Regions from separate parts of the Micromonospora sp. NPDC049374 genome, predicted to be linked through region 2. Evidence: riboswitches for the same ligand, from Rfam matches in the RefSeq annotation. Region 2 holds a riboswitch; each other region holds the start of a gene.
What was found. A riboswitch is a leader RNA that binds a small molecule or an ion and turns the genes downstream of it on or off. The one in region 2 is predicted to bind cyclic di-AMP.
Positions count from the first base shown of each region.

Region 1 (3,268 bases), on a different contig from region 2:
GGACGCCCGGCGGTCGGTTGCAAAGGAGACGCTGCCGGTGGCAACCATGCCCCTTCATCGTCGTGCGCCAGGACTATCCCGTCCGGGTGGCCTGCGTAGGGCCGCCCGTGCGCTGGTTGTCCTCGTCGCCGCCGCCGCGGTCGGTGCCGGCCTGCTCGCCGCCCCCGCGTACGCCGAACCCTCGGTCGACGAGATCGAGGCCCAGATCGACAAGCAGTGGCGGAAGCTGGAACCCACCATCGAGCAGTACAACAAGGTGCGCTCCGAGCTGCGGGTCAACCGGCAGAAGTCGAAGAGCCTGGGGAAGAAGATCGAGCCGCTGGCCCTGGAGACCGAGCTGGCGATGAACCGGGTGGCCGACCTCGCCTCCCGCTACTACATCAGCGGCCCGTCCGCGGAACTCGGTGCGGTACTGCTCAACGCGAAGCCCGACGATCTCGGTGAGCAGATGGCCCTCCTCGACCGGCTCGCGTCGCAGGAGCGCCGCGAGCTTGAGGGCGTCATGAAGATCCGCAAGAAGTACGACGACCAGAAGGCCAAGCTCGACGCCCTGATCGCTTCCCAGGAGAAGCAGGAGAAGGATCTGGCGGCGAAGAAGAAGAAGATCGACGCCGAGATCAAGCGGCTCGAACGGTCGCTGCCGGTGACCACGGTGAAGACCACCAACTGCCCGACCATCAACGGTGTGGTCAGCGACGCCGCCCGCACCGCCATCAGGACGGCCTGCGCCCAGGTCGGCAAGCCGTACGTGTGGGGTGCCACCGGGCCGAACTCGTTCGACTGCTCCGGTCTGACCCAGTACGCGTACCGGGCCGCCGGCATCTCGCTGACCCACTTCACCGGTGCCCAGTGGAACGAGGGCAAGGCCATCTCCCGCTCCGACGCCCGTCCCGGTGATCTGGTGTTCTTCTTCAGCGACCTGCACCACGTCGGGCTCTACCTGGGCAACAACCAGATGGTGCATGCGGCTCGAGCCGGTAAACCGGTGAACGTATCGCCCATCACGACCATGCCGGTCGCCGGCTTCCGCCGACCCGGCTGAGTCACCACCCGCGCCCGCTGAGCGGTCGCGCAGGAACGCCCGAGGGCTCCCGGTCAAGTCGACGGGGGCCCTCGCCATTGTCAGATGTCAGCACCCACGGTGACGGTGCGGTTGTGTTGCGTATTGACTCCGATCGTCCCTACGCTGGGCAATCGTCGGCCGCTGGCAGTTCCGCCCACCCAGGGCGGTAACGGTCCGACACCGCCGAATCGCTCCTCAGCGAGCCGGGGAACCAGGTACCCGGGGTGAATCCGTGCGAGTCACGGTAGGGCGCCCCTTCCCGCCCGAACCCGTCAGCTAACCCGGTAGGCGGTATGGGAAGAAGGAGTGCTGAGCCCGGTGGCACACCATGCCCCGCGGCCACCGTCATCGCGGCCGGGGATGCCCGGCCGACCGACGGCTGCGCCGCGTTTCCGCTGGTACCGCTGCATCCTTGCCGCACTGGCCGCGACCGCCGTGATGCTGACCGGCGGCGTGGCGGCGGCCGGGGCCGACCCCACGGTCGCCGACATCGAGCGCCAGATCGACGAGGACTGGAACCGGCTCGAACCCGTCATCGAACAGCACAACGCCACCCGGCAGGACCTGGCCGCCAAGCGGCGGGAGGCGGACGCGCTGGCCGCCCGGATCGCGCCGCTGCAACGGCAGGTGGACGAGGCCATGGACCGGGTCGGCAAGCTCGCTGCCCGCGCGTACAAGGGTGAGCAGGTACGGGCCGTCAACACGCTGCTCGGCAGCCGGTCGCCGGGCGAGGTCGTCGAGCAACTCGGCCTGCTCGACCGGTACGCCCGCTTCCAGCAGCAGGACGTCCGGCACGCGAGTGAACTGCGCGACGAACTCGCCGCCGCCAAGGCCGGGCTCGACCGCACCATCGATCAGCTCGCCGGTACCGAGGCCGATCTCGCGGCGAAGCGGCGACAGATCGACGCCGAGATCGACCGGTTGCAGCGGCTCCGGCTGCGGGCGTACGGAAAGGGAGGTGGTGGGCCGCTGCGGCCGGCCCCCTGTCCGGCCAGCTACCCCGGCGGACCGGCCGGCGAGGCGGTCACCTTCGCCTGTGCCCAGATCGGCAAGCCGTACTCCTGGGGCGCCGAGGGGCCGAACGCGTACGACTGTTCCGGGCTGACGCTGGCCGCATGGTCGCGGGCTGGTGTCGCACTGCCGCACAACGCGGCACGGCAACGTCGGGTCACCGCGTCGGTCAGTCGCGGCGCACTGCGCCCCGGCGACCTCGTCTTCTACTACCGGGACCTGCACCACGTCGGCATGTACGTCGGTGGTGGCTGGGTGGTGCACGCCTCCCGGGCGGGTCAGCCGGTCAAGATGAAGCGGCTGGACAGCAGCCCGGTGCACAGTTTCGGCCGGCCCGGCTGAGGCGGACGGACGTAGGCGCGGGACGGTGGATCAACGGCTGCGGCGTGGCTGTGGTGTCACCGGGTGGGCCAGGTGCGCCAGCTCTGCCAGGCACGACTCGGCGTCGGGCCGCGCTGACCCTGGTAGCGGGAGCCGTAGACGGCCGATCCGTACGGGTGCTCGGCGGGCGAGGAGAGCCGGAAGATGCAGAGCTGCCCGATCTTCATGCCCGGCCAGAGGGTGATCGGCAGGTTGGCCACGTTGGACAGCTCCAGGGTGACGTGACCGGAGAAGCCGGGGTCGATGAAGCCGGCGGTGGAGTGCGTGAGCAGGCCGAGCCGTCCCAGACTGGACTTGCCTTCGAGGCGGCCGGCGAGCTGGTCGCCCAGCGAGATGACCTCAAGCGTCGAGGCGAGCACGAATTCGCCCGGGTGCAGCACGAACGCCTGGCCGTCGGGCACCTCGACGGCGGAGGTGAGGTCGTCCTGCCGGGTGGCCGGGTCGATGTGGGTGTAGAGGTGGTTGTTGAAGACCCGGAACAGTTTGTCCAGACGTACGTCGATGCTGGAGGGCTGCACCAGGGTGGGCTCGAATGGTTCGAGCGCCAGGGTGCCCGCCTTGATCTCGGAGACCAGGTCGCGGTCGGAGAGCAGCATCGCCACACCATAGCTGCCGGTATGCGACACGCGTGTCGGACTACCCGCTTCGAACGTGTGTTCGATAGGATGTCGGCATGGCTTCCTGGTCCGAATTCGCCGCTGACGAGCCTCGACTCGCCGACGGGATCCGCCTTCTCATGCAGCAGTACGGCCCGGGCTTCGGCTACCTGGCCACGGTCCGCTCCGACGGCGGGCCCCGGGTGCACCCGGTCTC
Region 1 covers NZ_JBFAQH010000006.1:177,991-181,258, forward strand. The annotation lists gene AB0J93_RS12800 (NlpC/P60 family protein) at 32-1,042, shown strand; cyclic di-AMP (ydaO/yuaA leader) riboswitch at 1,235-1,369, shown strand; gene AB0J93_RS12805 (NlpC/P60 family protein) at 1,424-2,416, shown strand; gene dcd (dCTP deaminase) at 2,473-3,051, opposite strand; gene AB0J93_RS12815 (pyridoxamine 5'-phosphate oxidase family protein) at 3,129-3,268, shown strand, end outside.
Region 1: another riboswitch for cyclic di-AMP. It lies ahead of AB0J93_RS12805 (NlpC/P60 family protein); the one in region 2 lies ahead of AB0J93_RS18900 (hypothetical protein).

Region 2 (3,268 bases):
ACGGCACGGTCACCCGGGTGGTCAGCGAGCCCTGCCCGCCCAATCCGGTGGTGCCAGAGGGCACCCCGACGGCCGCGGACGGCCCGTGCGGCACCGTCACCGTCCGGGTGCAGACCGGACCGGACGCCGGGCAGGAGGTGCAGACGCCCATCCCGACCGGGCCCGGGGCACCCCGGGTCGACGTCGACGACGACATCATCCTGGTCTCGTTGACCGATCCGGAGGACCCCTCGGTCAGCACCTACAACATCGCCGAGCACCAACGCGGCAAGCCGCTGGTGTGGCTGGCCGTACTCTTCGCCGCCGCCATCGTCGCCTTCGGGCGACTGCGGGGCCTGGCCGCTCTGGGTGGCCTGGCCGCCAGCTTCGCCATCCTGCTGACCTTCGTGCTGCCCGGCATCAGCGCGGGCCAGCCGCCGCTCGCGGTCGCCATCGTCGGCGCTTCGTTGATCATGTTCGTGGTGCTGTACCTGACCCACGGCGTATCCGCCCAGACCTCGGTGGCCGTGCTCGGCACGCTCGCCAGCCTGGTACTGACCGGGCTGCTCGGGCTGGCCGCGACCGGGGCCACCCACCTGACCGGATTCGGCAGCGAGGACGCCACCACCCTGTCCATGTTCCGCGGCGACGTCGACCTGCACGGCCTGCTGCTCGCCGGCATCATCATCGGCTCGCTGGGCGTACTGGACGACGTCACGGTCACCCAGGCCGCCGCGGTCAACGAGCTGCGCCACGCCAACCCGAACCTCTCCCGCCGGGAGCTGTACCGCTCGGCCACCCGGGTCGGGCGGGCACACATCGCCTCGGTGGTCAACACCATCGTGCTGGCGTACGCCGGCGCCTCGCTGCCACTACTGCTCCTGCTGACCGCGGACTCCCGTGCGCTGGGGCAGATCCTGACCAGCGAGTTCCTCACCACGGAGATCGTTCGAAGCGTGGTCGCCACGCTCGGGCTGATCGCCGCGGTACCGCTGACCACCGCGCTGGCCGCGGTGGTCACCACCGCCGGGCGCGGCGACACCGGCGTCCGCAGTGGTGGATCCACCCCCGTGGTTCCCCGGCCGGCGACGGACCGGGCCGAGGCGCTCCGCGCCCTCAGCACCCCACCCACCCGAAACACATCCCCCGCCACCCCCTCGGGGTGGCCCGACCCGGACAGGAGCACGGACACCACATGGTGACACTCCTCAACGTGACCGCCCCTGCCGATGCGGCTCGTAACCGTGTCGCTGGTCACTCAAAGCGATTACGAAATGACGCATCTCGTCGGGTTCGGGGCGTAGAGGCACAGATGGACTGTCGGGTAACCTCACTGCCGGTCACCGCCGAAGGCGCGCAGCGGCGCCTGCGGTGCCACCGCCCAATCGCCGTCAGGCGAGCCGGGAACCCAGGTACGTGGGGTGAATCCGCGAAAGCGGTAGGGGCCACTTCCGTCCCGAACCCGTCAGCTAACCCGGTCGGCGGTCGATGGAAGGGAAAACAGTGACGGCACCCCTACGCCGCTGGTTGACACCCGTGGTGGCCGTGTTCGCCGCGTTCGCCGTGTTCGCCGGTCCGATGCCGGCGACGGCCGCACCGAACGACCCGAAACCAGCGGAGCACGACGACGACCCGCCGATGCTCAACGACTTGATCGAGGCGACCACCCGGGACTACTCCAAGGCCAAGGCCAAGCTGGAGAAGTCCAAGAAGCGCCAGCTCCGACTGGCGGTCGAGGTCCGCTCCGCTCAGGCCGACCTGGACGCCCTCTCCCCACAGGTCGCCCAGATCGCCACCCAGTCGTACCGGACGGGCCGGGTCGGCGCGATCGCCATGCTGTTGCAGAGCAGCGCACCGGACTCGTTCATCGACCGGGCCTCGGCACTGGACGAGCTGAACCTGGTCAACGACAAGAAGCTGGGCGAGGTCAACGCGATCAAGCTCCGCGCAGAGCAGGCCAAGCTCGCGCTCGACGCCGAGGTGCGCGAGCAGAAGAAGCTGACCAACGACATGGCGCGCAAGAAGAGCGAGGCGGAGAAGTCCCTCCGACTGGTCGGCGGTGTCGGCCTGACCGGCGGGCTGGTGGACGCCACCTCGCCGGTGGCCCGGATCGCGCCGAACCGGGCCTCGGACGGCGGCTGGAAGCCCGAGTCGTGCAGCCAGAACGACCCCACCACGTCGGGCTGCATCACGCCCCGGACGCTGCACATGTACAAGGAGGTCAAGCGGGCCGGATTCAACCGGTTCGTCGGCTGCTTCCGCCCGGGTGACAAGTTCGAGCACCCCAAGGGCCGGGCCTGCGACTGGTCGTTGCAGAACAGCGGCTTCAGGCCGTGGCACAACAACGACACCCGGATCTACGGCAACAACCTGGCCGCCTTCCTGGTCCGCAACGCCGACCGGCTGGGCGTCTACTACGTGATCTGGAACCGGCAGATCTGGTTCGCGGCGACCGAGCGCTGGAGCTCCTACAGCGGCCCGTCCAACCACACGGACCACGTTCACGTGTCACTGCTCTGATCGCCCGACGCGACGCACCGAGGGCCGTCCCGTCAACCGTGGCGGGACGGCCCTCGTCGTTCAGGACGTCGTCGTCGGTCGCGGATCAGGGCGCGGTCGCCATCGCACCGCCGAGTTCGGCGGGTTCCGCGGCCACCGCCCGCACCTCACCGGCGGCCAGGCGGTACGACATGCCGACCACCGCGCACCGCCCGGCAGCCACCTCCGCCGCGAGGGTCGTGGAGGAGGCCAGCATCGTCTCGACGGTCCGCGCGATGTGGATGTCCACGATCCCGTCCAGTTCGTGCACTCCGGCGTCCTGTGCCCGGTGCAGGCTCGGCACCACGGCGTCGACCACCGCACCCAGATGCCCGGGAGGCGTGGTCGCGGTGGCCAGTGCCTCGCGGGCCGCCTGGACGGCGCCGCACGAGTCGTGGCCGAGCACCACCACGAGCGGCGTACGCAGCACGGCCACCGCGTACTCCACGCTGCCCAGTACCTCCGACCCGACGGTGTGCCCGGCGGTGCGGACCACGAAGAGGTCGCCCAACCCGCGATCGAAGATGATCTCGGCAGCGAGCCGGGAGTCGGAGCAGCCGACGATCACCGCGAAGGGATGCTGTTCGGCCGCGACGGCGGCCCGCCGCCCGGCGTTCTGGTTGGGATGCCGCAGCGTGTCGGTGACGAACCGCCGGTTGCCGGCGAGCAGCTCGGCCAGGGCCCGCTGCGGGGCACCCGGAAGATCCGCAGTGAGCAGCTCGCGTTCCGGTCCGGGCTGCGGGCCGGGCGT
Region 2 covers NZ_JBFAQH010000011.1:34,302-37,569, forward strand. The annotation lists gene AB0J93_RS18895 (YibE/F family protein) at 1-1,181, shown strand, start outside; cyclic di-AMP (ydaO/yuaA leader) riboswitch at 1,348-1,479, shown strand; gene AB0J93_RS18900 (hypothetical protein) at 1,483-2,499, shown strand; gene AB0J93_RS18905 (carbonic anhydrase) at 2,585-3,268, opposite strand, start outside.

Region 3 (3,268 bases), on a different contig from region 2:
AGCCTGGAGGCCAAGGGCATGGAGTACGACGGTGTGGTGCTGGTCGCCCCGGCGGAGATCCGGGCGGAGCCCGGCTCCGGTGTCCGTACCCTCTACGTCGCGCTGTCCCGGGCCACTCAGCGGTTGACCACCGTCGACCCGACCGGTTGAGCCCGAGCACCGCGAGCCACCCGACGATTGCACACATAGCGATGTTGGCATAGCTCCGTCCCCGGCCCGGCGGACGACGCAAGGTGTCTGGGTGGGTGCCGGCCATGACCACCACCATGCTGCGGTGTCGAACGCCGCGCACCGCCACTCCGGCCGGCTGTGGGCAGCATTCGCCCTGCTCAGCGCGCTGACGCTGGTCGAGGCAGCCACCGCTCTACGGACCGGTTCGCTGGCCCTGCTCTCCGACGCCGGGCACATGTTCACCGACGTGCTGGGCATCGGGATGGCTCTCGCGGCCGTGGCCGCCACCCGACGGGCCGACACCGACCCGCAACGCACCTTCGGGCTCTACCGGCTGGAGGTGCTCGCGGCCCTGGCCAATGCGGTACTGCTCTCCGGCGTCGCGGTGTACGTGCTGGTCGAGGCGGTACGCCGGTTCGGGGATCCACCCGAGGTGCTCGCCGGCCCGGTACTGGTGGTGGCGGCCCTCGGCCTGCTCGCCAACATCGCCGCGTTCGCTCTCCTGCGACCGGGGGCGCGGGAGAGCATCAACCTGCGCGGTGCCTACCTGGAGGTGCTGGCGGACCTGCTGGGCTCGCTGGGCGTGATCGCGGCCGCCCTACTGATCACCGTGACCGACTGGTGGTGGGCAGACCCGCTGGTCGCGGTGGCGATCGCCACGTTCATTCTGCCCCGGACGTGGCGCCTGGGTCGGGCGGCGGTACGCATCCTGGTCCAGGCCGCGCCGGAACACCTTCAGGTCACCGCGGTGTACGACCGGCTGGCCGCGGTGCCGGGCGTGGCCGGCGTCCACGACCTGCACGTCTGGACGTTGACCTCCGGCATGGAGGTCGCCTCGGCGCACCTGACCGTCAGCCCGGGCGCCGACGTCGGCGCCGTGCTGGCAGCGGCCCGCTCGGCACTGCACGAGGACTTCCAGATCGAGCACGCGACACTGCAGATCGAGCCGCGATCGGATCCGGGGGACTGCGGGGCAGCCCGGTGGTGACGGGAGCAATAGCCCCAAAAAGGGTTATTGTCCGCTTTTGATCTGGTCTACTAGTCAACAACTGAACACCAGCAGTAACAGCAGCTGCACCGGTCACATGGGCACCGGTAGGCTCGGACCCGGCCCCCGCCAGGCGGCACCCACCGGTGCCGGCGGCGGCCGCCGCCTAATCGCCCGCCAGGGCGAACCGGGGAACCATGTTCCTGGGGTGTATCCGCGTCAGCGGTAGGGATCTTCCGTCCCGAACCCGTCAGCTAACCCGGTCGGCGGCTGACGGAAGGAAATGTGCATGCCAGCAGTGGCAACGGTAAGACCGGCCGCCCGTACGGCGGCCCTGATCGCCGCCGCGCTCGCCCTCACCCTCGGCGTCGCGCTGGCCCCCTTCTCCCCAGCCGCCGCGGCACCGCAGCCGCTGCGGGCGGCGGCCCCGGGCGATGTGGACGACGAGGGTGGCACCCCGGCGCTGCGGGCCCAACTGGAGGCCGCCAGCAAGGGCTACCTCGACGCCAAGACCGCGCTCGACCGCTCGGTGAAGCGTCAGAAGAAGCTTGCCGAGCAGCTCAAGACGACCGAGAGCCAGGTCGCCGAGCGCGGCACCAAGGTTGCCGAGATCGCCGCGCAGGCGTACCGCACCGGGCGACTGGGTGCCGCGTCGGCGCTGCTCAACAGCGGGTCACCGGCCGGTTTCATGGACCGGGCAGCGGCGCTGGATGCGGTGGCCGCCAACGAGGACCGCGCGCTGCGCGAACTCCAGACGGCCCGGGACGAGGTCGGCGCCACCAAGCAGGCGCTGGACGCGGAGATCCAGGAACAGCGCAAGCAGGTGGCCGTGATGGCCAAGCGCAAGGACCAGGCCGAGCGGGCGTTGACCGTGGCCATCGAGCGGGACGAGGCGGCCGAACGGGCCAGGGCCGCCGAGCGGGCCGCCCGGTCACCCTCGCGCAACAGCGGGTCGAGCCCCACCGCCAAGCCCGCTCCCCGTAACTCGGACGGGTCATGGCCCTCGGAGTCGTGCAGCGTCAACGACCCCACCCCGGCCAACGGCTGCATCACCCCACGCACCCTGCACGCGCTGAAGCAGGCCAAGTCAGCCGGCTTCACCCGGTACGTCTCCTGCTACCGCTCGGGCGGCTCGGGCGAGCACCCGAAGGGCCGGGCCTGCGACTTCGCGGCCCAGAAGAACGGCTTCGGCGGGGACGCGACCGGGGGCGACCGGTCCTACGGCAACAACCTGGCGGCGTACTTCGTGAACAACGCCGACCGGCTCGCGGTGCTCTACGTGATCTGGTACAGGCAGATCTGGCTGCCCAGCAGCGGCTGGAAGTCGTACAGCGGCGCCCGGGGTGACCCGTCCAGCGACCACACCAACCACGTCCACCTGTCGGTGTACTGAGTCCATCGTCGCGCCGGGTGAGCCGCTCTTCACGAGCGGTTCACCCGGCGCTGCGTTTCCACCGCTGGTCGGCGGGGCACCGTCCCTTCGGCGCGCGATGACGCGTCTCCTTGGTTACCGTCGTACCAGGAAGCGGTATTTGTCCGCTAACGGGAGGGACGCCCCATGAACGAGCGAATCGCCAGGCGCGACGGCGGTACGGACAACGGGGAGCGGTCATGAGCGACCGCGTCATGATCTTCGCCCCGACCCCGCTGCTGACCGTGACCATCGACCAGCCGAGCGACGCGCCGGAGCTGCACCTGCACCCGGGCGGGCAGGGGGTGTGGCAGGCCAGGATGGTGCTGTCCCTCGGCGTCGACGTGGTGCTCTGCGCGGCGCTCGGCGGCGAGGTCGGGCAGGTACTGGAGCCGTTGCTGGTCAGCGAGGGAGTCGACCTCAAGGTGGTGGCCCGCGACTCCGGCGGCACCGGCGGGTACGTGCACGACCGCCGCGAGGGAACCCGTCGGGAGATCGTCGACGTGGTCGGCCAGCCGTTGAGCCGGCACGAGCTGGACGAGCTGTACAACCTCGCACTCGGCGAGGGCTTGCGCGCGCCGGTCAGCGTGTTGAGCGGGCCGAACCATCCGTCACTGGTCCCGGCCGACCTCTACCGGCGCTTCGCCGCCGATCTCGGCGCCAACGGTGGCCTAGTGGTGGTGGACCTCTGCGGCGAG
Region 3 covers NZ_JBFAQH010000010.1:117,247-120,514, reverse strand. The annotation lists gene AB0J93_RS18115 (AAA family ATPase) at 1-150, shown strand, start outside; gene AB0J93_RS18110 (cation diffusion facilitator family transporter) at 242-1,159, shown strand; cyclic di-AMP (ydaO/yuaA leader) riboswitch at 1,313-1,444, shown strand; gene AB0J93_RS18105 (hypothetical protein) at 1,449-2,552, shown strand; gene AB0J93_RS18100 (PfkB family carbohydrate kinase) at 2,771-3,268, shown strand, end outside.
Region 3: another riboswitch for cyclic di-AMP. It lies ahead of AB0J93_RS18105 (hypothetical protein); the one in region 2 lies ahead of AB0J93_RS18900 (hypothetical protein).